DNA from 2 places in the Shouchella oshimensis genome. Region 1 is predicted to be linked to the other one. Evidence: a T-box and tRNA genes for the amino acid it is inferred to sense, from the RefSeq annotation. Region 1 holds a T-box; the other holds one or more tRNA genes.
What was found. A T-box is a leader RNA that pairs with one kind of tRNA and senses whether it is charged. The one in region 1 lies ahead of alaS (alanine--tRNA ligase), so its partner is inferred to be a tRNA-Ala.
Positions count from the first base shown of each region.

Region 2: it has a tRNA-Ala gene. The T-box ahead of alaS (alanine--tRNA ligase) is inferred to sense a tRNA for this amino acid. The anticodon was not compared.

Region 1 is NZ_JAMQJY010000002.1:29,411-45,111, reverse strand. It holds gene greA (transcription elongation factor GreA) at 149-625, opposite strand; gene udk (uridine kinase) at 699-1,337, opposite strand; gene NDM98_RS14565 (O-methyltransferase) at 1,403-2,041, opposite strand; gene mltG (endolytic transglycosylase MltG) at 2,112-3,257, opposite strand; gene NDM98_RS14555 (PadR family transcriptional regulator) at 3,512-3,829, shown strand; gene NDM98_RS14550 (DUF1129 family protein) at 3,834-4,613, shown strand; gene NDM98_RS14545 (DUF1292 domain-containing protein) at 5,031-5,342, opposite strand; gene ruvX (Holliday junction resolvase RuvX) at 5,362-5,787, opposite strand; gene NDM98_RS14535 (IreB family regulatory phosphoprotein) at 5,784-5,972, opposite strand; gene alaS (alanine--tRNA ligase) at 6,143-8,782, opposite strand; T-box leader at 8,847-9,052, opposite strand; gene NDM98_RS14525 (AI-2E family transporter) at 9,098-9,301, opposite strand; partial or broken gene NDM98_RS14520 (AI-2E family transporter) at 9,363-10,082, opposite strand; gene NDM98_RS14515 (DUF3918 family protein) at 10,224-10,412, opposite strand; gene NDM98_RS14510 (YrzR-like zinc ribbon domain) at 10,429-10,617, opposite strand; gene NDM98_RS14505 (PRC-barrel domain-containing protein) at 10,631-11,107, opposite strand; gene NDM98_RS14500 (ATP-binding domain-containing protein) at 11,373-11,579, opposite strand; gene NDM98_RS14495 (AAA family ATPase) at 11,636-12,379, opposite strand; gene NDM98_RS14490 (helix-hairpin-helix domain-containing protein) at 12,339-13,664, opposite strand; partial or broken gene NDM98_RS14485 (tetratricopeptide repeat protein) at 13,674-14,334, opposite strand; partial or broken gene mnmA (tRNA 2-thiouridine(34) synthase MnmA) at 14,371-15,478, opposite strand; partial or broken gene NDM98_RS14475 (cysteine desulfurase family protein) at 15,503-15,701, opposite strand, start outside.
Region 2 is NZ_JAMQJY010000002.1:539,533-555,233, reverse strand. It holds tRNA gene NDM98_RS17370 (tRNA-Pro) at 18-94, shown strand; tRNA gene NDM98_RS17365 (tRNA-Gly) at 125-193, shown strand; tRNA gene NDM98_RS17360 (tRNA-Ile) at 199-276, shown strand; rRNA gene NDM98_RS17355 (16S ribosomal RNA) at 485-2,037, shown strand; tRNA gene NDM98_RS17350 (tRNA-Ile) at 2,148-2,224, shown strand; tRNA gene NDM98_RS17345 (tRNA-Ala) at 2,238-2,313, shown strand; rRNA gene NDM98_RS17340 (23S ribosomal RNA) at 2,591-5,524, shown strand; rRNA gene rrf (5S ribosomal RNA) at 5,760-5,875, shown strand; gene NDM98_RS23605 (hypothetical protein) at 6,075-6,209, shown strand; rRNA gene rrf (5S ribosomal RNA) at 6,947-7,062, shown strand; gene NDM98_RS17325 (hypothetical protein) at 7,112-7,456, opposite strand; gene NDM98_RS17320 (esterase/lipase family protein) at 7,494-8,582, opposite strand; gene NDM98_RS17315 (S9 family peptidase) at 8,751-10,535, shown strand; gene NDM98_RS17310 (ferritin) at 10,618-11,127, opposite strand; gene NDM98_RS17305 (DedA family protein) at 11,292-11,918, opposite strand; gene NDM98_RS17300 (MgtC/SapB family protein) at 11,982-12,686, opposite strand; gene NDM98_RS17295 (fluoride efflux transporter FluC) at 12,834-13,220, shown strand; gene crcB (fluoride efflux transporter CrcB) at 13,217-13,573, shown strand; gene NDM98_RS17285 (hypothetical protein) at 13,591-13,737, opposite strand; tRNA gene NDM98_RS17280 (tRNA-Met) at 13,995-14,068, shown strand; gene NDM98_RS17275 (AIR synthase related protein) at 14,205-14,750, shown strand; gene NDM98_RS17270 (thiamine-phosphate kinase) at 14,632-15,195, shown strand; gene tsaE (tRNA (adenosine(37)-N6)-threonylcarbamoyltransferase complex ATPase subunit type 1 TsaE) at 15,206-15,664, shown strand; gene tsaB (tRNA (adenosine(37)-N6)-threonylcarbamoyltransferase complex dimerization subunit type 1 TsaB) at 15,661-15,701, shown strand, end outside.

The DNA of each region.
Region 1 (15,701 bases):
TCCTTATAATTTAAAGTAACCTTCCTTATCATTATATCGTCTCCAATTGGAAGTTCAACCGATAAATGATACCGTAACTAGCTCAAAAGAACTAGCTTGTGAAACAAAAAGGCGAACCTTAATAAAATAGGATTCGCCTTTTAGCTAGTTATCTAATTTCCAGAATTTCGATTTGCATATCTCCACCTGGCGTGCTAACTGTTACACGATCTTTAATAGTCCGACCAAGAAGACTTTGAGCTAATGGTGAATCATTTGAGATCTTGCCTTCTGTTGGGTTCGATTCAGCACTACCCACGATGATATACTCTTCTTCATCACCATCTGGAAGTTCTATGAAACGAACGGTTTTTCCAAGAGAAACGATATTACCTGGTGCACTCTCTTCTTCAATAATAATTGCATCGCGAATCATTTTTTCAACTTGTAGGATTCGTCCCTCAACAAAGGCTTGTTCTTCCTTAGCTGAATCATACTCAGAGTTCTCTGAAAGATCTCCAAAACTACGAGCAACTTTTATACGTTCAACGACTTCCTTACGTCGTTCAGATTTCAAATAATCTAATTCCTCTTCTAGTTTCTTCTTACCATCCAATGTCATATAGTGCTTTTTCTCTTCTGCCACTTGACTCACTCCTCATAAGATACAAGTTATATTAGTTCCTATACTAGATAAGAGTAGACATTTGTCCCTCTCATTAAGTTAGCAATGACTTCGCCTCAATAATTGCACGGATTTTTGTCACCATAAGATCAATAGCAACTTTGTTTTGACCACCCTCTGGTACAATTAAATCAGCATAACGTTTTGTTGGTTCAATAAATTGAAGATGCATCGGTCGAACAACATTTGTATATTGTTCAATAACTGAATCAATAGAACGACCGCGGTCCTTGATATCTCGTGATAGTCTACGAATAATTCGAATATCAGCATCTGTATCTACAAATAATTTAATATCCATCATATTGCGTAGCTTCTCGTCCTCAAGAATTAAAATGCCTTCAAGAATGATAACGTCCTTAGGTTCAATCGGAATAATTTCCTCTGAACGTGTATGATTTGCATAATCGTAAACAGGTTTCCGAACAGCTTTTTGATTTGTCAATTGTTCTAATTGATGTAGGAGCAACTCATTATCAAATGCAAGCGGGTGATCGTAGTTCGTGAGCAACCGCTCTTCCATACTTAAATGACTTTGATCTTTATAATATGCATCCTGTTCAATTAATACGATGGACTGTTCATTAAACTGACGAAATATTTCTTTAGCAACGGTTGTTTTTCCTGATCCTGTACCGCCTGCTACGCCAATGATGATAGGCTTGTGATTCATGTTACAGTCCTCTTTTCAATAATTAGATCTATATCAATATTTCTAGCTTCATGAACTAAAATCCTTTATTTCTTAAAACTCACAGCAAGTCCATCTCCTATTGGAAGGATCCGTGTGTGAAAATTAGGATGTTCCATTAGATATTGATTGTAGGTATTAATTTTTCCAGCTAGCTTTGAAAGTCGCTTGCTCTCAACATCTTGCTTGGCAACCAACCCTCTGAATAATACATTATCAGAGAACACAATGCCACCAAGAGCTATTAAGGGCGTATATAAATCAAAGAAACGTTGATATTGTCCTTTAGCTGCATCAATAAATAATACATGAAACAATGGCATTTTTTCAAGTATTTCCACCACATTTAACGCATCGCCTTCAATAAGATGAATACGATTACTTAGCCCTGCTTGTTCTATGTAGAATTTCGCCTTCTCCGCACGCTCTGGATCTCGTTCAATAGTGACAATTTCTGTATCTGGTAGAACCTCCGCCATACGAATAGCTGAATATCCTATAGCCGTTCCAATTTCAAGAATTCTTTTGGGTGCACGTAACTGTAATAATTGCAGTAAACTCTCCATGCCAACTAAATCCATAATGGGAACGTCGTGTTCTTTTGCATCAGCTTCCATTTCCTCTACTAGTTTAGAGCGCTTTGGTGTAAGTGCTACTAAATAGTCAAGGGTCTCTTGATCAAACATGACCATCTATCTCCTCATGATTAAAAAGAGGAAGGAATGATCATTCCATTCCTTCCATCCTCTATTAATTTTAATCCTCTGCTTCTTCTCCTGCATCGATCCATTCTTGACGATACTCTTCTACAACTTCCTGATGATCTTCATAGGAGCTATTATAGATCACTTCGCCAGTGACTCGAGCATAGAAAAACACATAGTCGGTGACTCTAGGCTCAAGTGCGGCCTTAATTGAGTCTTCACCTGGGCTTGCAATTGGCCCAATTGGAATTCCTTCATACATATATGTGTTATAAGGAGAATCCACCTCTAAATCATCAAACGAGGTCATATAAAGATGCGAACCAGCCGCATAGGCAACGGTAGGATCAACCTGCAACTTCATATCCTGATCAAGACGATTATACAAGACACCTGAAATTAAGTAACGATCCTCTGGTTTCTGTGCCTCACGTTCAATAATTGAAGCGAGTGTCATCAACTCATGTAGCGTGTAATTACTATTACCAATTTGCTCTGTATACTTGTCCAAAACTGATTCTGTTCTTGCAAGCATTGTTTCAATTATGGTTTCTATCGATGTATTCTCATCCGTAAAATCATATCGTGCAGGGAACAAATATCCTTCAAGTGGATAGCGAACCTCATCATTTAAGACTTGATTTCCGAGTAGTGGAAATTTCTCCATTAGTGATTCTATGTATTCGCGATCCTGCATTTTTTCCATGATTTCATCTTCACTATAATCTGTTACTTCAGCTATTTTTGCGACAATATCTTCTAGCCAATAGCCTTCAGGTATTGTAAATGAAAAGACTGGCTCTTGCATGACCTTTCCATCCTTCAAAGCGTGAATGATATCTTCCATCGACATTTCCGTAGATAACGTATAGTCACCAGCTTGGAAGTTTGACTCATTCAAATAACGAACATAATATTTAAAAATCGTTCCATTTGCAATCAAGCCTGCATTTTCTAGAATCTCACCAATCCCACCAGGTGTAGAACCAATTGGAACGGTAATTTCAACCTCTTCACCATTTTCTTGATCTACCGGCTCAATAGAACCTTTTAAATAAGCGTATCCACTTACAGCTATTATAGCACCAATTATTATAATGGCAATTAAAGAGATAAACACCCATTTGCGTACGATCTTTGCCTGAGAAACACGATCTTCGTACAACGTATTTCGTGGCTTTTCATTGGAATCAGACATTGTTCTCCTCCCTCCGCCGTTCCCATTATACTAATACACGTGGGAAATGTCAGTATAGAATTCAAAATGTATCAGTACAAATTGTGAAATAGCACATATATTAGCATTTCCTGATTTGATGATTGTACTCTTTTACTCGGTAACTTGTATAACAAGATAAATAACTCTTGCATAACAAGGTAGTAGGTAATATACTACGAATATACCTTGCAATACAAGATAAAGGAAGGAGGTTTGACTTGTCTACTACTCAAATGATGAAAGGCATTATAGACGGCTGCCTTTTATCTATTATAGATGAAAAGGAAGTTTACGGTTACGAGTTAGCAGAGCGACTTGAAGCTTATGGATTTGAAGCCTTTAGCGAAGGAACCATTTATCCCATGTTATTACGTATGCAAAAAGAAAAATTAGTGACCTCCACCCTCCGAAAATCTACGGCAGGGCCAAAACGAAAGTATTACTCCTTAACTGAAAAAGGGGAAGAGGAACTTACTTTATTTAAAGAAAGATGGAATGTACTCGAAGCAAATGTGAACCTGGTGCTGTCACATCAAAAAATGGATCAATAAGGAGATGACGACTATTTTAAACTCATCATTGTCAAAGGAAAGCAAAACGTTCCTCGAGAACCTTCGTTTGTATCTTTTCTCAAGCGGTAAACAATCTGATGAAATTGATGACATTTTAACAGAGCTTGAGGTTCATTTGCTTGAAGCCGAGAAAGCAGGAAAACCAATTGAAAAAATAGTTGGAGATTCACCAAAAGCTTATATGGAATCTCTTTCAAGTGAGATGAAGGTGGATGTGCGGACATGGATGAAGTACGCAGCGTTAATCGTAAGTGGGGCATTTTCATTTCAAATCATGATGGATCTTGTCTCAGGGTATATGGCGTATTCATTATATACAATTGTTTCTCACATTACGATCACTCTGTTATGGTTGATTCTTTTATCTATATCTTTTAAATATATTGCTGCTAATACACTATCAAAGAAAAAGGAATTCTTAATCCTAACATTGGTTAGTATTACACCATTATCATTATTCTTTGTTGTAATTTTCACAGATTCATTTGTTTCTTCTCCAGTCATCGTTTTTAATACGATTGCCATGACTATTTTAGGAATTATTACCTCATTATTTATTATCGTTTTCTCAATTTGGTCAAAAACGTGGATTTTAGTCGTTTGTATGGTATTCCTTGTTTTACCTGATTATTTACTGCAATTCTCAAGCCTGCAAGAATCTACTCAATTAATCGTCGGTGTGTGTATCACGTATGGAGGTATTATGACATATATGCTAATTAGCACATGGATTGAAGGAAAGAAGACTTCTACATCTGTATAATTGGAACGTGAGCGGCTCTTTCTTAGACGGAAGACCCACTTTTTGACATTCAAGGCGCTCGGGCTACATGCGGCGGTTCCTTCTTTACATGCAAGACCCGCTTTTCTACATGCGAGGCTCTCGGGCTAGATGCGGCGGCTCCTTTTTCACATGCAAGATCCACTTTTCTACATGCGAGGCGCTCAGGCTACATGCGGCGGTTCCTTCTTCACACGCAAGATCCACTTTTCTACATGCGAGGCGCTCAGGCTACATGCGGCGGTTCCTTCTTTACACGCAAGACCCGCTTTTCTACATGCGAGGCGCTCGGGCTACATGCGGCGGCTCCTGCAAGATCCACTTTTCTACATGCGAGACGCTCAAGCAAATTCATATACAAACAAAAAAAGCCCCCAAATTCTTGGGGGCTAAGATCGTTTACTCTTCTTCTTCGTCTTCTTCAGAAAAAGTGTTCAGCATTTCTTCAATAACAGACCATTCTTCGTCTGTTTCGACTGGGAATAGGGCGATGTCATTTTCTTCGCCTTCACGGTCTTCGTAACGGAATGCAAAAACTTCTTGCTCTTCGTCGTCTTCTTCATCTGTATCTTCTTCATTTTCTCCAACTGGTACAACGAGTAGGTACGAGTTTCCTGTTGTGTCTACTGTGAAACGGAATAACTCATCAAATAGATGCTCGTTACCGTTTTCGTCTGGAATGATAATACGTTCTTTTTCTTCTTGTGCCATGTGATGGACACCTCTCTATTTACAAAGTTTTTCCTGCGCGATCGAGATAACCCTGCAGGATAAGGGTTGCTGCCATTTTATCAATGACCTGCTTGCGTTTCTTTCGGCTAACGTCCGCTTCCACGAGTACTCGTTTTGCGGCCATTGTCGTTAGCCTTTCATCCCACATAACGATCTCAGCATCAATGTAAGATGATAGGTCTTTGGCAAAGGCTTGGCAATGCTCACCATTGCCACCGATTGTACCATCCATATTTTTAGGAAGTCCAACAACAACAGTACTTACTTCATTTTCCTGAACAAGCTTGGCAATCGCCTGATAATCTAGTTCGGCTTGTCCTTCTGTTCGGCGCAGAGTTTCGACTCCCTGCGCCGTCCAACCAAATGCATCGCTTAGTGCGACTCCAATCGTTTTTGAACCTACATCAAGACCTAATGATTTCATTCGTTCTCCTTACGGTGATGTGTTAAATAAGACTTCACAAGTGCCTCGATTAATTCATCTCGTTCCAATTTGCGAATTAACGTTCGAGCCTCTTGGTGTCTTGGAATGTACGCTTGGATCTCCAGAAAGTAAGTACCCGACAATCTGATTAATCGGATTATACCCTTTTTCTTCAAGGGCAGCATAAACCGTCAGCAGTACCTCCTGGACATCCACATTAACAGAGTCGTCATGGAAATCAAACTGCATTGTTTTGTCCATAGAGCTCATCACATGCACCTCTTTCTTAAAAGTTCCGGACTTAGCTCAGAATAAAATGAGCTTGTTCTGTTTATTGTACATCAAAAACATCTAATTAGGAAATCGATTTTACGTATTCAGGAACAAATTGAAGTGCTTCATCTAGTTGAGCTGGATTTTTCCCGCCAGCTTGAGCCATATCTGGACGGCCACCACCGCCTCCACCACAGCGTGATGCCACTTCCTTCACTATTTTCCCTGCATGAAACCCTTGCTCAATTAAATCTTTTGTTACGCCTGCAACGATAGAGACTTTTCCATCTGTTTCTGCTCCGAGTACAATAATACCCGATTCCGTGTCCTGCTTAAGCTTGTCTAAAATGGCTCTTAATGCATCCATATCGCGAGCATTCACTTTTTTAGCTAATACAGCAATTCCATCTACATCTTCAACTGAATCAGTTAGGTTCGATGCTTCCATATTTCCTACTTTTGCAGAGAGTGATTCGTTCTCACGCTGCACCGTTTTCACTTGCTGCAACACAGCCTCGATACGTGCTGGAACATCCCTGACATTTTTCGCTTTAATTAAAGTAGCTGATTCTTGCAGTATGTCCAACTGATCTTGCACATATAAGTAAGCAGCTTTTCCAGTAAGTGCTTCTATTCGTCTTACTCCAGCGCCGATTCCAGTTTCAGAAACGATTTTAAATTGACCAATTTCAGCTGTATTACGAACATGAATACCGCCACACAATTCTAAGCTGTAGTCTCCCACTTGCACAACTCGAACGGTTTCTCCGTATTTTTCACCAAATAGAGCCATAGCTCCCATTTGTTTAGCTTCTTCTAAATTTTTTACGGAAATATCGACTGCAAGAGCAGACCAAATCTTTTCATTTACAATCGTTTCGATCTTAGTAAGCTCTTCTTGGGTCACTTGACCAAAATGAGAGAAGTCAAAACGTAATCGATTCTCAGACACTAATGACCCCGCCTGATTAACATGTGCCCCTAAAACATCTTTTAAAGCCTGATGCAACAGGTGAGTGGCAGTATGATTTTTAATCGTACCACTTCGCTCTGAGTTTTCAACAATGGCTTCTACCTTAGCTTGATTTGTTAGTGTACCTTCTTCAACTTGAACCGTATGAAGGTGCTGACCATTTGGAGCTTTTTTTACATCAATTACTCGTGCAACACCTAATTCGCTGCGAATGATACCTCCATCAGCAACTTGTCCACCACTTTCTGCATAAAAAGGTGTTCGATCAAGCAGTAACTGTGCTTCATCTCCAGCTTGTGCTTCTTCTACAAGCTCTTGATTAACAATCAACGCATGAATTGTGGACTCTGTAGAAAGTGATTCATATCCTACAAAATCACTAGATGCTGTTAATTTGCTTAATAGATCGCTTTGAACTTGCATAGAGCCAGTATCTTGTCTTGCTGAACGAGCACGCTCACGCTGTTTATTCATTTCTTCTTCAAATCCAGGACGGTCAATAACTAGTCCAGCATCTTCCACATATTCTTCTGTCAAATCAACAGGGAAGCCGTACGTATCGTATAAACGGAATACATCCTCACCCTTAATAATCGCCTCAGAAGCCGCTTTGGTTTCAGCTACAATCTTATCAAGAATCGTTAGTCCTTCATTTAACGTTTCATGGAATCGTTCTTCTTCCGTACGAATCACACGCTGAATAAATGCTGCTTTTTCATTCACGTCTGGATAGAAAGCTTTCATAACGTCTCCTACAACGGGAACCAGTTCAAACATAAATGGACGATCAATGTCGATTTGTTTTGCAAATCGAACAGCTCTACGTAACAGACGTCTTAAGACATAACCGCGCCCTTCATTTGATGGTAGCGCGCCATCTCCAATAGCAAAAGCTACAGTTCGAATGTGGTCAGCAATCACTTTAAATGCCACGTCTGTGTCTGTTTTATCACCATATTTAACTGGAGTTAACTTTTCAACAGCTTGAATAATTGGCATAAACAAATCTGTCTCAAAGTTAGTAGGTACATTTTGAATAACAGATACCATACGCTCAAGTCCCATACCTGTATCAATATTTTTCTTTGGAAGAGGTGTGTAGGTTCCATCAGGATTATGGTTAAATTGCGAGAACACCAAATTCCAAACCTCTAGATAACGTTCGTTCTCTCCACCTGGATATAGCTCAGGGTCAGACGGATCATTACCGTACTCTGGTCCACGATCATAGAAAATTTCAGTGTTTGGTCCACTTGGTCCTTCCCCAATATCCCAGAAGTTCCCTTCAAGGCGAATGATTCGTTCATTTGGTAATCCAATCTCTTTTATCCAAAGCTCATAGGCTTCCTCATCTTCTGGATGAATGGTTACAGATAGCTTCTCCGCATCAAAACCGATCCAATTCTCACTCGTCAGGAATTCCCAAGCCCATTCAATTGCTTCTTTTTTGAAATAATCCCCGATTGAGAAATTACCAAGCATCTCAAAAAACGTGTGGTGACGAGCTGTTTTCCCTACATTTTCAATGTCATTTGTGCGAATCGATTTTTGTGCATTCGCCAAGCGCGGATTCTCAGGAATCACGCGACCATCAAAATATTTCTTAAGTGTGGCCACTCCACTGTTTATCCAAAGTAAGGTTGGATCTTCAAATGGTACAAGTGGTGCACTCGGTTCGATATCATGTCCCTTCTCCTTAAAAAAGTCTAGGAACATCTGCCGTACTTCAGCAGAAGTTAAATGCTTCATTCTACTCATCTCCCTTAAAAAAATTCAATCGATTCCAGCACAACAAAAAAACTCCTCCCTCTAAAAAAGGGACGAGATTATCACGCGGTACCACCCTAGTTATGAACAGTCCTCTGTTCATCTCTTAAGTACCTTAACGCGGTATACGGCAACTGTTTGTCAGTAGCACTCAGGAATAGCGTTCATCGACCCTTCGTTAAACCTCTTCCAACCAAAGGAGGTTCTCTCTTTAAACGGACTGTCGCCTACTCGTTCCATCAATGATTTTGCGATATGTTTGTGTCATTACAATTATAAAAACCATTTTTATAAAAGTCAATCATTCTGAAAGTGTTGTCGCACATGAAGTAAGGTTACTTTTAAGACAGCTAACACCGGGACTGCAATCAGAAGGCCAAGAATACCACCAAGTTCTACTCCTACTAGCAATGCGAGCACGATCAACATTGGATGTAAATGAAGTGTTTTTCCTACGATTAAAGGAGAGAGTAGATTTCCTTCTATTTGCTTGGATAACAACAAGCAAAATCAACGTATAAAGGCCTTTATCCCACGAAATCAAAAGAGCTGCAATTAATGCTGGAGCGGCTCCAATGATCGCACCGAAATAAGGAATAATGTCGGTTGCCCCAATAAATAACCCAAACAAAACTGCATATGGTACTCCAATGAACCAAAGGCCAATCATTGATAAGATAGCTACAACCGCCGCCACTAAAAGCTGCCCGCGAATATAGCTTCCAAAAGTATGATCCACATCCTTTGCATAATAGCTGAGGCTCCGTCTCCATTTAGCAGGTGTCAAATACCACACTGATTTCTTAATTAAAGTCACGTCTTTTAAGAAGTAAAAAATTAAAAATGGAATAACGACTAATGAAGGTAGGGATCTTGCTACTGCAATGATTACTAGTTCCACTTGATCCAGAATTCTCTCCGTCACAATCAAAAGCTCGCCGGACCAATCATCTACATGTCCTTTTAAAAAAGTTGGCATCTGTTCAATTGAATGCTCCCAAGAGTGAACAAACACAACCACTCGTTCAATTTGACTCGGTAAAACCTGCATCGCTTCTTGTACTTGACGAGCGAATACAGGAACTCCATAAATAATAGCTAGAACAACCCCCCCAATAAAAACCGCAAAAACAAGCAGAATTGCAGCTAATCTAGGTAGCTTCCATTGATGCAAACCTTCAATAAAAGGATGCAATATATATGCAAAAAGAGCTGATATTAAAACAGGAGTCAGTATCGTTATGATTTTATGTACAATTGGTTGAATGAACGGCCACAGCATAAAAAGGACCCAGATAGTTAAAAGCCAAATAAACAAATGAAGAGCTCGAAGGATCAACGAAATCGAATGCTTTTTGTCCATAAAACCCCTCCTTCAAAAAGAAAACCGGAACATTATTTTACTGTTCCGGTATGTTTGTCATTATCGAATGGCTTTCATGACTTTTTTTCTCGTTTTTCTCCATTGTTTTTTAGAGATTAACTGGTCAAAATCATATTTTTCGATCTTGCGTATCCAATCCATTTTTCTCGTTTTTGATTTGGTTTGATTCATTGAATAAACTGCCGCACCAATACCCATCATAATTAATGGCTTTAATGTTCGACGCATTCACTCCACCTCCTCGTTATGTCTCCATACGAAGCTGTTCATCTTCAAATAAATCATCCAACGAGCTTAACGAACCATCTTCTTCTACTTGATGAAGAGATAGCTTACCTTGGACAATACTCATCTCAACAAAGCAGCTCCAACAGTAGAATTGATTGGTTCCGATCTTTCCAATATCTATACTTCGACAATTTGGGCAGCGCATTGCGGGGCCTCCTTTAATTAGAGAGGATAGCTCGCTCTTTGCCTATAACCAATTGCTGACCACTATACATCTGTTGTCCAGTCGTCAAATCGGCAAGCAAACCGTCCGTCACTTTATACCCCACAATCGTGCCCACATTTTCATGAAAATATACATCTTCCACTAGACCAAGCAGCGTACCTGTTTCTGATAGCAACTCCATTCCTTTTAACTTCTGGCGCCCAACAGTGAGCGAAATGGACGTTTCAAAAGCATCATGAGACTGACAGGCTTCAAGATCATCTTTTGAGCGGATCATAACCGCTTGTTCTCCAATACTTGAGACATTCTCAAGTAATAAAAAACGATGCCGATTTAACCATCCGCGCATATCCACTAACAATCCGGTGATTTGATTGTTATACATGAGTAGATCAATGACCCTTCCACACTCGTTTCCTGCCTCCATCTCAATAACAGGTAGACCTTGAATAACCGCAAATGTTCGCAACGAGTCACCTTCCTTCCGAACAACCTTAGTTTGTCCAAAACGAACACAGGTATGAGCGATGACGTTTTTTATTAGAAGAGAGTGCATTTTGGATGTGTTTTTCAACTTAGTTGATGTATCCGCTCTTCTTCTGATGTATTTTCCTCTTATCCGATGTATCTGCTCCTCTTCTGATGTATTTTCCTCTTATCCGATGTATCTGCTCCTCTTCCAATGTCCCTCTCTCCTCCCCAAACAAAAATAAGCCGTAGAAAGGAAATCCTTTCTACGACTTAGGCTCGGCCTGAGTAATCAGTTGCTGCAATCTGTTCACAAGCTGCGATTGTCTTTCGAGGTCCTCGCCACTTGTAATGGTGTATTCGACGGTTCGTATTTCACCGCACATTAATAGAAACTGTTTAGCACGTGTTACAGCTGTATATAATAAATTCCTTCGTAGCATTCGACTATAGCTTCGTACCACTGGAAGCACAACAATTGGGAACTCACTTCCTTGAGCTTTGTGAATAGAACAGCAGTATGCATGTGTTAGCTGTTAAGCTCAGTTTTGCTATAGGTTACCTCTGTTCCATCAAATGAAACGACAACTTGGTCCTTGCGTTCAGTGTTTTCTTTTGCATAGAAAATCGCTACGATTTCACCACGGTCCCCATTAAAAACACGTTCTTCTGGATTATTAACTAATTGAAGCACGACATCTCCCGTTCGGTAAACCAAATCACCAAAAATGATTTCTCTAACTTTTTCTTTTTTGGGATTAAATAAATTTTGGAGCATGACATTTAGTTCCGTTATACCCGCACCGCCTTTGTACATTGGAGCAAGTACTTGGATGTCACGTGCTTCATACCCCTTTTTTATTGCGTTTTCGCAAATTTGCCAGACAACATCCTTCACTTGGTCTACTTTGCAAGGGAAAAAACGTCGGTCAGATTGAGCATTTGTTAAGTCAGGTGGTACAAATCCATCCTTCATTGCATGTGCTAGTTCAATAATAGAAGAACCTTCTGCCTGACGATAAATATCAGTTAAAGCAACCAGTGGAATGATATCAGACTGGATAAAATCACGGAGCACTTGACCAGGTCCAACTGAAGGTAGTTGATTCTCATCACCCACAATGACAACCTGCATGCCTTTTGGGATCGCCTTAAGTAACGAGTTTGCTACCCAGCTGTCCACCATAGACATTTCATCAATAATAAGCAATTCACCGTTTAGTGGTTCATGCTCACCTTTGTCGAACCCTCCAGCTCCACCTTTCCAAGCCAAGCATACTGTGAATGGTTGCGGATGGTAGACCTGTTGCTTCTGACATCCGCTTTGCAGCACGACCTGTTGGAGCTGTGAGCAAAATAGGAAAAGGATTACTTGCTGTATATGCACGAGGATCCAAGGATAATCCGTGAAGCCTTGCGTACACTTCCACAATCCCTCGAATGACCGTTGTTTTACCTGTACCCGGTCCACCTGTTAAGAGCATAAGCGGCTTAGCAATCGCTTCTTGAATCGCCTGTTTTTGAGACGATGCATATTCAATGCCCCACTCTTCTTCCAGTTCACCTAACGTTTTTAAAAATTCCGCCTCAGGAAATTCCTCTTTTACTTCAGTTGAAAGTAGCCGCCGAATATTTGAGGCAATGCCTTTTTCAGCACCAAATAGCGATTTTGTATACACACGTGTCTCTTCAACAACAAGCATTCCTTCTTCATGCATTTGGACAAGCTGTTGTTGAATTTCTTCCCGTTGAATCTTCACATTAGGTGAAGATAATAGAGCAACCGCTTGATTAATTAGGGGTTCAGCTTCTATATACATATGGCCTTCTTGAATACAAAGCTCATGGACCAAAAATAAGCAACCTGCTCGTAAACGATCGCGGTGATTTCCCGTTAAACCAATAGAGGCACCTAGTTGATCAGCTCGTCTGAATCCTATCCCATCTACATCATGTATCAGTTGATAGGGATTGCTTTTTATGATTTCAAGGGCTTGCGTTTTGTATACCTGAAATACCTTAAGAGCAAGATCAACACCAAATCCGTGCTCAGATAGCACAATTAAAACCTGCTCAACACCTTGCTGTTCATACAGATTTTCATATAGCATCGCTGCTTTTTCTTCTTTTAAGCCTGAAATATTACGTAAAACATCACGATTTTCAACAATTCTTGATATGGCTGTCTCACCAAGCGTCTCAACAATTGTTTCTGCGGTTTTTGTGCCAATTCCAGGGAATCTATCACTCGCCAAATATTTGACGACACCTTGTTTACTTTGTGGCAAATCACGTCGGCTCTGCTCAACTTTATATTGGATGCCAAATTTAGGATGATCGGCAATACTACCAAAAAATAAAAAAGTTTCATCTGGTTCAACGTGAGGTAAAACACCAACTATCGTTAATTTTTTTTCATCAATTTCTTCATTTGTTTCACGAACTCTAATGACAGCTACCGTGTAAAAATTTTCTTCATTTCGAAACACCACATGAAGAATTTCCCCTTTTATATATCCTCGCTGTACGCCGCTTTGACGCTCTTCGGTTTGCTCCACAGTTTCACCTCACTTCAAGGCTTGTTCAATAATCTTTTTTCCATTTCCAGCTAATAGATGATCAGGCTGTGCCTCAAGTGCTTTGTCAAAAGAATCAAGTGCTTGTTCTGCTTGATCCATACTTGCATAGGCTACTCCTAAATTATAATAGGCATCTGCATGCTTGGGGTCAAGCTCAACTGTTTTTAATAAATAAGGCATTGCCTCATCCAATTGCTCCAAGCTGTGCAAATGTCAAACCTAGCTGGAAGTTTGCATCCACATCCGTTTCATTCATTTCCACTGCTCGTTGAAAATTAGCACAAGCATGCGGCAAGGACCCGAGCTGATAATAGCTCATGCCTAGCATAAAATAAAGATCCGCCTCATCAAGCTTTTTGATCAATGCTTGTTTAAACATTTTGACTGCCTCTTCAAATTGATCCTGCTTATAATAGATGGTCCCCGCCCCATAATAAGCTGTGACGGCTTCCTCATCTAGACCAATTGCACGATCAAAAAATACAAGAGCACGTTCATTTTCATCGAGCAACGATAACAAATTACCGAAATTAATATACGCAGCAGGGTCTTTAGGATCAAGCTCTATTGCTTCTGTGAATGCTTTTCCTGCCTCTTCATATTGTTGCTCTCTCATGTGTTTAATGCCTTTTTCATTTAATGTTGTCATCTTATTTCTCCTCACTTGAAAAAGGGAAAATACCGCTCAGGCATTTTCCCAATTTGTTTTTACTACGTCAATCGTTCCTCCACCAAGACAGCGAGTTCCATCGTATAAAACAACGGCTTGTCCAGGTGTAACGGCTCGTTGGTCTTCTTCAAATGTGATTGTAGCTGTTCCATCAGCATGTGGGTAAACCATAACAGCTTGATCTGTTTGACGATAACGGAATTTAGCAGTACAAGCAAATGGCTCCGTTGGGCTATCGTCCATAATCCAATTCATACCGATCGCTTCAAGTCCTTTTGAAAACAAGCCATAATGATCAAAACCTTGACCAACTAGCAATACATTTCGTTCTAAGTCCTTACCTACAACAAACCACGGTTCTCCAGCGCCACCAATGCCAAGCCCTTGACGTTGACCTAATGTATGGTACATCAAACCATCGTGATGTCCTTTTACTTCATCTGTTTCAAGGGTCCGCATTTCACCAGGAGTAGCTTGGTAGAAAGGTACTTAAGAATTCTTTGAAATCTCGTTCGCCAATAAAACAAATACCGGTACTGTCTTTTTTAGAGGCTGTTGCAAGATTTGCCGCATGAGCACGTTCTCTTACTTCAGACTTTGGCATGTCTCCAATTGGAAACATAACTTTTTCTAATTGTTGTTGACTTAACGCATTTAAAAAGTAGGTTTGATCTTTATTATCATCAACACCACGAATTAATTGAAATACACCATTAACTTCCTCCACTTGTGCATAATGGCCAGTTGCCACATAGTCAGCCCCAAGTGTCATGGCATGATTTAAAAAGGCTTTAAATTTAATTTCTTTATTACACATGACGTCTGGATTAGGTGTACGTCCTGCTTTATATTCATCAAGGAAATAAGTGAAAACCTTATCCCAATATTCCTTTTCAAAATTCACTGCATAATAAGGGATATCTAACTGATTACATACACGAATCACATCATTGTAATCTTCAGTTGCCGTACAGAATCCTGTTTCATCTGTATCATCCCAGTTCTTCATGAACATGCCAATCACATCGTAGCCTTGTTCTTTTAACAATAGCGCTGTGACAGACGAATCCACTCCTCCAGACATCCCTACCACTACCCGGGTATCTTCAGGACGCTTACTCATCTTGCTCACCTTCCTGTCTGTTTGTTACACAATAAAAGGCTGCTGCTTTTGATAACGTTTCACAATTTTTGCCGTTTCCAGCGCAGCTCTTTCTATTTCAGATTCTGTATTTCCTAAACCAAAACTATAACGAATGGCCGTTTTTGCCCGTTCATTATTCTCACCAAACATCGCTGTTAACACATGAGATGGCTCAATTGAACCAGCTGTACATGCGGACCCA
Region 2 (15,701 bases), 510 kb from region 1:
TTCTATTACATAGACTTCGGGAAGTAGCTCAGCTTGGTAGAGCACTTGGTTTGGGACCAAGGGGTCGCAGGTTCAAATCCTGTCTTCCCGACCATTTAATTTTTGGTCGACATTATTATATTGTGCGGGTGTAGTTTAGTGGTAAAACCTCAGCCTTCCAAGCTGATGATGTGGTTGATTCTCATCACCCGCTCTTTTGGGCCTGTAGCTCAAGCTGGTTAGAGCGCACGCCTGATAAGCGTGAGGTCGGTGGTTCCAGTCCACTCAGGCCCACCAAAAAAAGTTGTTGACAAACATTTCGATGTTTGGTAACATATAAAAGTCGCCAAGTGAGCGACAAACAAGTTCTTTGAAAACTGAACAAAAGCCAAGCGTACGAAGAGATACATGATATCTCATTAGTAACAAAAAAGTCGCAGGTAACACTGCGCAATTGGAAAGTTGATGGAGACATCAATGCCAACAGTAACAATCAACTCACCACTTTTTGGAGAGTTTGATCCTGGCTCAGGACGAACGCTGGCGGCGTGCCTAATACATGCAAGTCGAGCGGACGTTTTTGAAGCTTGCTTCAAAAACGTTAGCGGCGGACGGGTGAGTAACACGTGGGCAACCTGCCTTATCGACTGGGATAACTCCGGGAAACCGGGGCTAATACCGGATAACATCTAGCACTTCCTGGTGCAAGATTAAAAGAGGGCCTTCGGGCTCTCACGGTGAGATGGGCCCGCGGCGCATTAGCTAGTTGGAGAGGTAATGGCTCCCCAAGGCGACGATGCGTAGCCGACCTGAGAGGGTGATCGGCCACACTGGGACTGAGACACGGCCCAGACTCCTACGGGAGGCAGCAGTAGGGAATCTTCCGCAATGGACGAAAGTCTGACGGAGCAACGCCGCGTGAGTGATGAAGGGTTTCGGCTCGTAAAGCTCTGTTATGAGGGAAGAACACGTACCGTTCGAATAGGGCGGTACCTTGACGGTACCTCATCAGAAAGCCACGGCTAACTACGTGCCAGCAGCCGCGGTAATACGTAGGTGGCAAGCGTTGTCCGGAATTATTGGGCGTAAAGCGCGCGCAGGCGGCCTTTTAAGTCTGATGTGAAATCTTGCGGCTCAACCGCAAGCGGTCATTGGAAACTGGGAGGCTTGAGTACAGAAGAGGAGAGTGGAATTCCACGTGTAGCGGTGAAATGCGTAGATATGTGGAGGAACACCAGTGGCGAAGGCGACTCTCTGGTCTGTAACTGACGCTGAGGCGCGAAAGCGTGGGGAGCAAACAGGATTAGATACCCTGGTAGTCCACGCCGTAAACGATGAGTGCTAGGTGTTAGGGGTTTCGATGCCCGTAGTGCCGAAGTTAACACATTAAGCACTCCGCCTGGGGAGTACGGCCGCAAGGCTGAAACTCAAAGGAATTGACGGGGGCCCGCACAAGCAGTGGAGCATGTGGTTTAATTCGAAGCAACGCGAAGAACCTTACCAGGTCTTGACATCCTTTGACCACTCTGGAGACAGAGCTTCCCCTTCGGGGGCAAAGTGACAGGTGGTGCATGGTTGTCGTCAGCTCGTGTCGTGAGATGTTGGGTTAAGTCCCGCAACGAGCGCAACCCTTGACCTTAGTTGCCAGCATTTAGTTGGGCACTCTAAGGTGACTGCCGGTGACAAACCGGAGGAAGGTGGGGATGACGTCAAATCATCATGCCCCTTATGACCTGGGCTACACACGTGCTACAATGGATGGTACAAAGGGTTGCGAAGCCGCGAGGTGAAGCCAATCCCATAAAGCCATTCTCAGTTCGGATTGTAGGCTGCAACTCGCCTGCATGAAGCTGGAATTGCTAGTAATCGCGGATCAGCATGCCGCGGTGAATACGTTCCCGGGCCTTGTACACACCGCCCGTCACACCACGAGAGTTTGTAACACCCGAAGTCGGTGAGGTAACCTTTTGGAGCCAGCCGCCGAAGGTGGGACAGATGATTGGGGTGAAGTCGTAACAAGGTAGCCGTATCGGAAGGTGCGGCTGGATCACCTCCTTTCTAGGGAGTAATACTTCTAGTCGATCACACAGGTTTACCTGATGTGAATACGCTTTGGCTTTTGTTCGGTTTTGAATGAACTTATTCATTCTAATATTTACCCCATTTGGGGGCCTGTAGCTCAGCTGGTTAGAGCGCACGCCTGATAAGCGTGAGGTCGGTGGTTCGAGTCCACTCAGGCCCACCATTTAAATAGTAACGGGGCCTTAGCTCAGCTGGGAGAGCGCCTGCCTTGCACGCAGGAGGTCAGCGGTTCGATCCCGCTAGGCTCCACCATAATCTCTTTAGAACAAATATAAGTGTTATTTGATGACCTTTTTTTGTGTCTGAAGGTTGGTTCTTTGAAAACTAAATCGTGCAATGCAAAACACACACACAACGCAATCATCTCTATAGATGTGAGCGAGTCTTTATATACACCAGTGTATTTGACAAAGAGCATCAAGCAGTTCGAGGACACAAGTTTTCGAATGAGGGAACGTACACCCGTACGTGACCGATTGAGAATAACGCAGTGGACGAAGAAATGCGCCGATGATCTGCAGTCAAATTTGGTTAAGTTAGAAAGGGCGCACGGTGAATGCCTTGGCACTAGGAGCCGAAGAAGGACGCGACGAACGGCGAAACGCCTCGGGGAGCTGTAAGTGAGCTTTGATCCGAGGATATCCGAATGGGGGAACCCACCATTTTTAATCGAATGGTACCCGTATCTGAATACATAGGATACGAGGAGGCAGACCCGGGGAACTGAAACATCTAAGTACCCGGAGGAAGAGAAAGAAAAATCGATTTCCTGAGTAGCGGCGAGCGAAACGGAAAGAGCCCAAACCTGAAGGCTTGCCTTCAGGGGTTGTAGGACATTCCATTGGAGTCATAAAGAAACGGAGTAGGTGAAGCATCTGGAAAGATGCGTCAAAGAGGGTAACAACCCCGTAGCCGAAACTTCGTTTCCTCCGGAGTGTATCCTGAGTACGGCGGGACACGTGAAACCCCGTCGGAATCCGGGAGGACCATCTCCCAAGGCTAAATACTACCTAGTGACCGATAGTGAACCAGTACCGTGAGGGAAAGGTGAAAAGCACCCCGGAAGGGGAGTGAAAGAGATCCTGAAACCGTGTGCCTACAACTAGTCAGAGCCCATTAACGGGTGATGGCGTGCCTTTTGTAGAATGAACCGGCGAGTTACGATGTCGTGCAAGGTTAAGCTGATGAGGCGGAGCCGTAGCGAAAGCGAGTCTGAATAGGGCGATTTGAGTACGCCGTCGTAGACCCGAAACCGAGTGATCTACCCATGTCCAGGGTGAAGTTCAGGTAACACTGAATGGAGGCCCGAACCCACGCATGTTGAAAAATGCGGGGATGAGGTGTGGGTAGGGGTGAAATGCCAATCGAACTCGGAAATAGCTGGTTCTCCCCGAAATAGCTTTAGGGCTAGCCTCGAGGGAAGAGTCTTGGAGGTAGAGCACTGATTGGACGAGGGGTCCCCACAGGATTACCGAATTCAGTCAAACTCCGAATGCCAAGTACTTATCCTCGGGAGTCAGACTGCGAGTGCTAAGATCCGTAGTCAAGAGGGAAACAGCCCAGACCATCAGCTAAGGTCCCAAAGTATACGTTAAGTGGCAAAGGATGTGGAGTTGCCCAGACAACCAGGATGTTGGCTTAGAAGCAGCCACCATTTAAAGAGTGCGTAATAGCTCACTGGTCGAGTGACTCTGCGCCGAAAATGTAACGGGGCTAAACGTATCACCGAAGCTATGGATGAACACCTTAGGTGTTCGTGGTAGGGGAGCGTTCCAAGGACAGCGAAGCTAGATCGTGAGGACTAGTGGAGTGCTTGGAAGTGAGAATGCCGGTATGAGTAGCGAAAAGAGGGGTGAGAATCCCCTCCGTCGAAAGCCCAAGGTTTCCTGAGGAAGGCTCGTCCGCTCAGGGTCAGTCGGGACCTAAGCCGAGGCTGAAAAGCGTAGGCGATGGACAACAGGTTGATATTCCTGTACCACCTCTCCACCGTTTGAGTAATGGGGGGACGCAGAAAGGTAGGGTGAGCGCGCTGATGGATATGCGCGTCTAAGCTGTTAGGCTGGAAAGTAGGCAAATCCGCTTTCCGTTCGGCTGAGCAGTGATAGCGAGGGAAATTTAGTACCGAAGTCCCTGATCCTCCGCTGCCTAGAAAAGCCTCTAGCGAGGTGGAAGGTGCCCGTACCGCAAACCGACACAGGTAGGCGAGAAGAGAATTCTAAGACGCGCGGGAGAACTCTCGTTAAGGAACTCGGCAAAATGACCCCGTAACTTCGGGAGAAGGGGTGCTCTATTAGGGTGCAAGCCCGAGAGAGCCGCAGTGAAAAGATCCAAGCGACTGTTTAGCAAAAACACAGGTCTCTGCGAAGCCGCAAGGCGAAGTATAGGGGCTGACACCTGCCCGGTGCTGGAAGGTTAAGAGGAGGGGTTATCCTTCGGGAGAAGCTCTGAATTGAAGCCCCAGTAAACGGCGGCCGTAACTATAACGGTCCTAAGGTAGCGAAATTCCTTGTCGGGTAAGTTCCGACCCGCACGAATGGTGTAACGATTTGGATACTGTCTCAACGAGAGACCCGGTGAAATTATAGTACCTGTGAAGATGCAGGTTACCCGCGACAGGACGGAAAGACCCCATGGAGCTTTACTGTAGCCTGATAGTGGATGTTGGTATCGTTTGTACAGGATAGGTAGGAGCCTTTGAAACCGGAGCGCCAGCTTCGGTGGAGGCATTGGTGGGATACTACCCTGACGGTGCTGACATTCTAACCTCGACCCGTGATCCGGGTCAGGGACATTGTCAGGTGGGCAGTTTGACTGGGGCGGTCGCCTCCTAAACAGTAACGGAGGCGCCCAAAGGTTCCCTCAGAATGGTTGGAAATCATTCGAAGAGTGCAAAGGCATAAGGGAGCTTGACTGCGAGACCTACAAGTCGAGCAGGGACGAAAGTCGGGCTTAGTGATCCGGCGGTGCCGAATGGAAGGGCCGTCGCTCAACGGATAAAAGCTACCCTGGGGATAACAGGCTTATCTCCCCCAAGAGTCCATATCGACGGGGAGGTTTGGCACCTCGATGTCGGCTCGTCGCATCCTGGGGCTGAAGTAGGTCCCAAGGGTTGGGCTGTTCGCCCATTAAAGCGGCACGCGAGCTGGGTTCAGAACGTCGTGAGACAGTTCGGTCCCTATCCGTCGCGGGCGCAGGAAATTTGAGAGGAGCTGTCCTTAGTACGAGAGGACCGGGATGGACACACCGCTGGTGTACCAGTTGTTCCGCCAGGAGCATCGCTGGGTAGCTACGTGTGGACGGGATAAGTGCTGAAAGCATCTAAGCATGAAGCCCCCCTCAAGATGAGATTTCCCATGGCGTAAGCCAGTAAGACCCCTTAGAGATGATGAGGTTGATAGGTCTGGAGTGGAAGCGTGGCAACACGTGGAGCGGACAGATACTAATCGGTCGAGGACTTATCCAACATGGTGAAAGACAGTGTGAGTAGCATAGAAACAGGAAGAAGAAGTCACTTCGGTGAGTTCCTCCTCCTGTGGGCACGATTTGGTTTTGAGAGAATCTTTTTCTCAAGATGGACAACAAGCATCAAGTGATTCGAGGACACAAGGATTGGAACGAAGGAGCGTATCTTCATACGTGACGGAGTGACAAGACGAAGTGGACGAAGAAGCGCGCCGATGATTGGCCGTCCAGCATAGTCCGGTAGCAATAGCGAAGAGGTCACACCCGTTCCCATGCCGAACACGGCCGTTAAGCTCTTCTGCGTCAATGGTAGTTGGGGGCTTCCCCCTGCGAGAGTAGAACGTTGCCGGGCACTTTAAAAACCCCTTCATCTGATGGTTAACCCATTGGATGAAGGGGTTTTTTGTGTATCCGGATAGTGCAGGGTTCGGTACCAAGAAGTTCGAAGTCATGAGCAAGAAGAAAAAGACGTGAACCAAGACGGATTGTGCTTCTATTTAGAAGGGGAGGGGGATAGTAAGAAAAAAGGGCGGAGAATCAAGAGGAGAAGGATGGAAGGAAGAGAAAGAAATCGATTCGGATTACCGATTAAAAGCAGTAAAGAGAAGGAACAAAGACAATACCAAGAAACAGGCGAACGTAACCAAGCTAGAGCAACCGATCCACCAAGAAACGAGCTTCATTAACAAGAGGAACCGGAGATAAAGCAAGAGCGATCAACCTTTTACCCAGCGCCATGCCTCTACACTAAGAAAAACAGCTAGCGCACCAAGAACCTCCCTTCACTAGCCAGAGAAAAGACGACGTTAGCAAGAACCATCTTCATACCACCAAGAGACTTCCCTCCGCACCAAGAACCCCCTCCCCACACCAAGCCCGAGCCCTCCTCACCAAGAAAGAAAGACCAACAGCAAGAACTCTACCCATCCACCTTAAACCATCTCAAAAGGAATAAACCTATCGAGGTTTAAACCGATTAAATCAACCCTGCAAACCTTTTAACTCGAAAACCAAGGGCAATACAAAGAACCACAAAGCCTTATCCAAGCTAGAGCACCAATATACTAAGAACCAAGCTACAACATCAAGAGAAACTGGCCCCGCAGTAAGAGCAATCCACCGTTTACCCAGTACTAAGCCCATACACCAAGATAAAAAGCATCATACCCAAGAGCCTCACCTCATTAGCAAGAGAAAGGACAAGGTTAGCAAGAACCATCTTTATATTACCAACCTGCGACGATCGAGACCAAGCCCGGGCTCACCAGACCAAGAACTCCTTCCCAGCACCTAGCCCCTCCGGTAATATATGGAGTAAGTATCGACTTCAATTAAAGTTTTACGACAAATTTTGCAAAACCTATTGCGCTCATCAATAAGACGTGATATTCTAATCATTGTGTTAGAGAATATCACATATAAGTCCGGTAGCAATAGCGAAGAGGTCACACCCGTTCCCATGCCGAACACGGCCGTTAAGCTCTTCTGCGTCAATGGTAGTTGGGGGCTTCCCCCTGCGAGAGTAGAACGTTGCCGGGCATTAAGATCGCGCATTTCAATAGGAAATGCGCGATCTTTTTATTGTTTATTAAATAAGTTGATTTCCTTCTGAATCAATATAGATATTTTGAATGAGTGTTCGTTCGAAGAGTTCTCCTTTTTTGGTTTTTCCTTCTATATCTATTGTTATGCTATAGGCACCTTCTTCTTTATTTAGGAGGGACATTGATTGAAAGTTGGATATTGATCCCTGATTCATAATGAGTTCGTCATTGATGTGCACGGTTACGCTAAGATCCTCTGAGTTAATGCTGCCCTCGTCCACTTGAACGTTTGTGGTAAATGGATCTAGATAGAGCTCTCCTGAGATACCTCCTTCAAGTCCAGATATTAATAGATAGGTAAGTGGTTCTTCTCCTGTAGTATGTTCCATTTGTACCTGCCAATTTCCTGGGATAGGATTCTCGATATCAAAAGAAGAGATCCAGGCATCTGCGAAGACAGAGTGTTCTTTTTCTTGCTTGGGACACTGCTTGATGCTTGGTTCCATCTGGAGCAATGAATTCTGCATTATGCACTTCTTCATTTGTTAAAAGGTGGACTGAGGCTAAGTCTACATCTGATTCAACAAGAAATTCCTCTGTTAGTATGTCTTCAACTTCTCCTCCGCGAACGATCGTACCGCTAGAATAGGGATATCCATTTCTTTGCCTTTCATAGCTTGATTCCGCATGTAATAATGGTTCAATAAATGAATAGGCATACTCGCCGGTTTTTACTTCTGAGTGATTCCACGGTCCAGATTCTCTTTCATGAGCATAGGACAACTTTGAGTGATTAACTGTTACACTGCCATCATTTTCTCCGTAAGAATTAAGATAGATCCCGCCCCAGTACAATGCTGAACCAAAGGAACCGGGTTCGTAGCCCGAGAATGTATAAAATGGAACATCTAACTCCTGAGCTAAGGGGTCGGTTTCTTGCCGAAATTGAGCCATTGCACCGGTTTGTAAGGATTCAGTGGCTTCGCTGCGAGCACCGATAATACCAGTTAACCAGGAGGCCCAATTACTATGTGCCAAGTCGGCAAGTTCGCTTCCATGATGAGGGCTAGAGAGTGTAAATACCTTTGAGACATATTGCTCTGCATTAAAATGAACTAAAGCGGATTGTGTATCGAGTCCACCTTTGCTATGAGCAACCACCATTAATGGTTCACCAAAGTAATCATAGATCTGCTCTAGCTTGTCTGCTAAAATGGCACCATTCACCCACATATCTTTATCTGGATGTAGGTTAATAAATGAAGTGCGATAACCTGCTTCGCGAAATAAATCATACATATCATTCTCTTTCCACCAAGTAGTAGAGGAACTATTATAGCCATGAACAAATAACACTGGAGAATGACTGTTTGGTGTGCTAGATTCCTCGCCAATGTACCATTCACCAACCGGTCCAAATGGATCGCCTTTTCCAAACGAACCAGCGTTTACTGAATATGGCGTACTAAGAACAAAAAGAGCGATTAAACAAAGGATTAATACTTTTAGACGCATGAGATCCTCTCCCTTTAGTAGGTTTACTATAAGACTAAGGGCATCAAGAGCGTCATACAAGGTGAATCAAGAAATCAAAACATTGGGAAAATACCTGTTTATAATGATAGAATAAATAGATAGAAGGAATAGACTTACAATCTTACATACTATAAGGAGATTAATGAGATGATTACATTCGACAAACCTAAAGCAAGTCAATTTTTTGAATTAGTTAAAACAAGTGATTTTGATGTTAGTCCTACGGAAGATCAAATTGTTTTCTCAGCGAATATTAGTGGGGAGTTTGAATTATGGGGGATGGATACAGACTCGCGTTTCCCTTATAAGCTAACATCAATTGGTGAAAGATGTCATAGCTTAATGTACAGCAAGGATGGTTCATTTATTATTGCTTCATTTGATCATGAAGGTGATGAGAATGCTCAAATTTACGCATTGCCACGTAATGGCGGTACGCTTAAACCACTTGTTCAAAAAGAAGGGCAGCGTCATATGGTAGAAGGTCTTTCGGGCGATGGGACGTTACTTTTTTACAATACAACAGATGAGAACCCGACTTATTTAAATACAAATACATATGATTTGCAAACTGGTGAGATACGTACTATACATACGGGTGAAACAACACCAACCTTTTTAGCTGCAAAAAATGAAGGGGAAACGAAGCTGATTCTGGGTAAGAGTTTTGCCAATACTCATAGTGTACCTTATCTACTTGAAGATGGTGAGCTTATACCATTTGTTGAAAATCCTGATTTAGCTTATACGTTTGAAAGTGTTGTTTTTGTCTCGGATACTGACATCTATTTCACAACAAACTATGAAGCGGATTTATCTTATTTGGCTCATTTTAATACCAAAACAAAAACAATGAAAAAAGTGGTCGAGCTTGCTGGCATTGAATTAAAGGATTTAAAGGTGAATCAGGCAAAAGACTTGTTGTATATAACTGCATCAGCCGGAGTAGAAGAAAAGATGTATCAGTTTGATATAAAAAATCAAAAAATATCTGATCTCAAGCTTCCTGTTACGAATATCGCAAAAGCTGTTCTTTCAAAACAAGATACGCTCTATCTTGCTGGTGGCACAGCTACACAACCAATAAATCTATATACATTAAACAACGAGCAACAATGGAAGGCATTAACGAAGATTCATGTTTCGGGATTAGATCAGCAAGAATTGTCCGAGCCACAAGTTTTAACATACAAGTCCTTTGATGATTTAGAAATTGAGACTTTATATTTTAAGGCAAGACCTCAAGTAGATAATAAACACCTGATTCTTTGGCCGCACGGTGGTCCTCAAAGTTCTGAGGGGAAATTTTTTAGGGCAATGTTTCAGCATTTAATTTATGAAGGCTATAATATCGTAGCACCGAATTTTAGGGGTTCTAGTGATTACGGTTCTGCTTTTATGAAAATGGTAGAAGGGGACTGGGGGCATGGGCCTCGTTTAGATAATATTGCTTGTGTCGATTATATGATTGATCAAGGATATGTAGATAAGGATAAGGTTCTATTGATGGGCGGCAGCTATGGCGGATATATGGCTTTATTGCTTCATGGACGCCATCCTGACTATTTTAAAGCGGTTGTAGATATCTTTGGTGTCTCCAATTTGTTCAGCTTTTATGATAGTGTTCCTGAATTTTGGAAACCGATGATGAAAACGTGGATAGGTGATCCGATTGAAGATAAAGAGCGGTTTACTCGTGACTCTCCTATTACGTATTTAGAGACGATGACAAAACCGATGCTTGTTATCCAGGGGGCAAACGATCCGCGTGTTGTAAAAGCCGAATCTGACCAAATTGTTGAATCTCTTCGTGCCCAAGGTACAGAAGTTGAATATCTTGTTTTTGAGGATGAAGGTCACGGCTTTTCGAAAAAAGAGAACGAGATTAAGGTAAGTGAGAGAGTATTGGCATTTTTTAATCAAGTTATTTAATCAAAAGTGGTCGCTCATAATGAGTGACCACTTTTTAGCGACAAAAAAACAGAACGCCATTGCGTCCTGTTCTTCTACCATCTTAATGTTCTTCTTCAGCGTCAAATGAACGCTTGCCTAGTTCAGAATCAAGCATGATAAAAGCACTGCTATCTACATCAATCCGTTTCACTTTGGCAATCATGTCACGGAACATGCTTTCTTCTTCAACTTGTTCTTCTACAAACCAATTCATAAGTGCCATTGTAGCATGCTCTTTATGCTCTGTTGCCAAGTCAGCAATCTTGTAAATAGCTTTTGTGACATCCTTCTCTTGAGCTAATGAGTGTTCAATCGCTTCAAGTGGTGATTGGAATAAATTCTTAGGTTGTTCCATCGTGTCGATGATGACTCGTTCACCAACATCCACTAAAAAGTTATAAATTTTCATAGCATGGAAACGCTCTTCTTCAGCTTGTACTAAGAAAAAGTTTCTGAAGCCTTTGAACCCCTGGTTGGCAAAGTACGCAGCAATGGCTGTATACGAGTGAGCTGCATAAAATTCAAAATTGACTTGGTTGTTTAAGGCTTTGGTTAAATCATCTGGTAGCATTGGAAAAGCTCCTCTCAAGTTAAAACAAAGATCGTATCTTTAGTTTATCTTAGCAGAAAGAACAGGTCAATATAAGATCGACCTGTTACATAATAATAAGTATTAATAATTAGGGGATTCTATTAATAAATCAATTAAATATTCTCATTAATTGATCAAAATTCTCAGTTGTGGTAATATTGCCGACGAAGTTTTTTGCGCTTTAGATTTTGATATATAATATAACACGAGACAAATGATAAAATCAGGAACCCAACAATACTACCAAATAAAAATTTGTGAGCAAGGATCGAATCACTTAATCTTTGCCAATCCCATCTCATATAGCTTCCTGCTAAGACAAAAGTATGGACCCAAATAATCGCACCACTGTAAGCATAAAGTGTGAATTTTTTAAAGGGGAGGTCTGATATTCCTGCAATGTATCCTGTTAGATGACGAACACCCGGAATAAAATATCCAATCATTAAAATGAACGCGCCGTATTTTTGAAAAAGCTGTTGGGACCGTTCAATTTTTTTCTCTGAAAGAAAAAGCTTTGAACCATGCGCTAGTAGAAAAGGAAGACCGAGCCTCTTTCCTAAATAATAGCTAATAGAAATTCCAATCACTGAGCCGAGTGTCGATATGAGTAATGAGAGAAATATATTAAGTTCGCCTGAATGAGTAAAGTATCCAACTGTTAATAATAGCAGTTCGTCAGGGATCGGAAGTCCAACAATTCCTCCAACTAATGCGATAAAGATGCCACAGTATCCGTACTGTGCAATTAATTCTTTTACAAATTCCATTTTTCTACCCATCCTGTCGCTAGATGTATAGTTACAGTATATCTAGTTTTTGGGTAATAGGCACTATCTTTTTTCAACATCTACAGTTTGTACATAATCAATATCCTTGATGAGGTAGTAAATATCTGTAATATACATTGTTTTAGGTATGGAGAGCGTAATGTCCATTTGTTGGTCACCGCTTGACAAGTCCTTTATTTGAACATCTCGAACGGTTAGCTGCTTATTTCTCTTTTCTTTCATTGTTTTCCCTCGAACCTGTAGGGCATCGATAATGCTGCTCATTTGTCCTTCAGGAGCAATGACAATCCGAGTATGAACATCTTTAGAGCTTAAAGAGGAAGGGCCAACTGCAGCAAAAATAGCAGGGATGACATTGATTGCAATTAAGATTAAGATGACGGAGAAAGTGGCTTCTATATAAAACCCTGCACCAATCGCAATTCCAAGTCCAGAGGCTGCCCAAATCATAGCGGCAGTTGTTAGACCTGAGATAACATCATTACTTCTGCGCAAAATAACTCCAGCACCGAGAAAACCTACACCACTTACAACTTGTGCTGCAAGTCGCATGGGATCCATATTAGGTGTATGTTCAGAAGCGTATTTTGCTACTGCTTCAATAGAGACGATGGTCATTAAACAACTGGCAATGCAGATGACCATACTTGTTTTTAATCCAAGTGGTTTATGTTTGATTTGTCGGTCAACCCCTATTAAAAATCCCGATATTAGGGAGGCAACGAGTTTTATTAAAAGAATGTCCATGTTTAATCACCTCAAATAATGTATTGTACATGTTATGGTATGCTCATCGATATCCAAAATATACCACGAATTGGGAAGATGAATGAGTGCGGGTAGTCAAATGATATAGATATATCTAGTATACAGAAAAAAGAGTGGTGAGGTAAAATGCACTGGAAAATAGCGGCGGCTGTGTCAGTAGGCGGTGCGATAGGTACATGTCTAAGATATGCGATAAATACCATGATAACGACTGAAAGCTGGTTTAATGCCACATTGATTGTGAATTGTAGCGGAAGTTTCTTGCTTGGAATGATTTCAGGTTGGTTTCTTGCTAGTTCAAAAAGAGAGTGGATCCGGCTAGGTTTAGGCACAGGTTTATGTGGTGGGTACACAACGATGTCGACGTTTGCAGGGGAGAGTGTTAGATTTGCCACAGAAACAGGTGGCCATCTAGCTCCTTATCTGTTTTTAAGTTTAGCTGGAGGATTGATTGCAGCTGCCGTTGGATTTTTGACAGGAAAGACTTTGGGAGAAAGAAGGTGTCCTCAGTGACTTTTTTCTATGTTGGGCTAGCTGGAGGATTAGGTGCATTTTGTCGCTTTTCACTCAGCATATGGTTAAGCCGATTGCAAACCAATCGTGATGTTCCTATTCCGATATTAATGATAAATATTGCTGGATCCTTATTACTAGGCGCTGTTCAAGCACATCTTGGATTATTCACGGAGAATGTGGGGTTATTAATAAGCACAGGATTTCTTGGTGCTTTTACTACTTTTTCAACGTTTAGTATGGAATCGATCCAACTCATTCAGGAGAAAAAATGGGCAGCTTTTTGCTGGTATATAGGTTTAACCGTTATAGGCTGTATTGCGGCATATTGTCTTGGTTTTTTTATTCTATAAAAAAGACAGCTAATGAATTAGCTGTCTTGGTTTATATAGTCTATAAGGGAATGCAAGATCGGTACATCTGTCACAAGTAAAACTGGCAGTAAAATTAGTGTTAACACTAACGCAGCAGGAGTTAGGAGCATAGTGCGACAAGCATGTTTAAATTCAGACATCATAATTCTCTCCTTTTTTTATATGAATCTGTCACAAAAAATTCATATATTCAATGCTATGAAGTGAATCATACTCCTATCTTTATAAGAATGCAATCATTTTGTTCAAAAATTGTTCAAAATTATAGTTTGCATTTATTGATAAGTCATGGTAAGATATATCTTGTGTCACAGAAACAGTATGCAAATAAGCAAGTTTGGACATACTTAGATATAACGATGACGTCGAAGAAACACAACATCCATAAACTTTATAACGACGCGGGGTGGAGCAGTCTGGTAGCTCGTCGGGCTCATAACCCGAAGGTCGGAGGTTCAAATCCTCCCCCCGCAATACCAAATACCTAAAAAAACCGAGGCGATTGCTTCGGTTTTTTTGTGTGGATGAAGAATAAAGTGTGCTAATAGCATCTTTATCTAAAATCAGCTAAACTGAGTATCAGAAGCAGATAAAAGGGGAGGACCCTTACGTGAAAGATGAATTTGATTTTATAGAAATGGTCAAGCCGTCACACCATAATCAAGCGTCGCTAATCCTTGGAATTGGTGATGATGCGGCAGTGTATGAGTCCACCCCGAAATTGCGTGAAGTGATTTGTGTGGATACCATGATTGAAGGTGTACATTTTACAAAAGATACGCTGTCTGCTTTTCAAATTGGCAGAAAAGCACTTGCGATTAATGTTAGTGATTTAGCAGCTATGGGTGCGATTCCTCGTTTTTATTTAGTATCCATTGCAATCCCTCCCGAGTGGAATGATCAGGAGCTGGCTGATTTATATGTAGGAATGGAGAAGCTAGCTCGTACATTTAATATGGATCTGATTGGTGGGGACACTGTATCTGCAAAAGACTCGTTAGTCATTAGTGTCACGGCGGTAGGCCAGGTGGAAGATCATGTTGAATTGTATCGGTCAAGCCGAAGCTGGCGATGCCGTTTTTGTCACTGGTTACGTAGGTACGTCGGCTGCAGGGCTAGAGCTATTGTTAAAGGAAGGTCTGAATGGTTCCTTTAATGAAGGAGAACGTCAACTTGTGCAGATCCATCAAGAACCAAATCCCCAAATTAAAGCAGGACGTTTGTGTGCGGAGATGTCTACACGGATATCTTTAAATGATATCAGTGATGGGGTAGCAAGTGAGGCGCATGAAATTGCAGCGGCAAGTGATGTGACGTTGACATTGTTTGCAGACTCGATTCCATATCATCCAGCGATGCAATCCGTATACAGTAATGAACAGAAGCGACTTGAATTTGCGTGTAATGGTGGCGAGGATTTTCAGTTGATTGGAACAATAGCGAAACAAAACTTGCAAACCCTCATTAAAAAAGGCAAAGAAGCTGGTGTGCAGATTTGTCATATAGGTGAGGTGCAACCTAAAGCAGAGCATTTGGTCTATATTCAACGAGATAACAAAACCGAACCCTTAAAGAAAGATGGGTTTAATCATTTTAGATGAAGGTGAAGCGATGAATAGATATAAGAAGAGAGTGGACTCTCCTGACGAAACGATGGAGTTTGCCAAACGTTTGGGCACCTTACTACAAGCAGGAGATGTCATCACACTTGAAGGAGATTTGGGAGCAGGAAAAACCCATTTTACAAAAGGTCTGGCAAAAGGACTTGGAGTAAAAAGGATTGTGAACAGCCCTACCTTTACCATTATAAAAGAATACGAAGGCCGTCTTCCGCTATATCACATGGATGTGTATCGTCTAGATGAAGATGGTGAAGAGGATATTGGTCTCTACGAATACTTTTATGGAGAAGGAATCACAGTTATTGAGTGGGCTTCAAAGATTTCAGAACAGTTGCCTGCAAAACGTTTAGACATTACCATACGTCATGCAGGCTCAGAAAAACGACATTTGCTGTTTGAGCCACAAAGTGAACACTTTGAACAGCTTTGTAAGGAGTTAGTAGAATGAGAATAACGTTAGCGATGGATACATCTTCCTATGTATT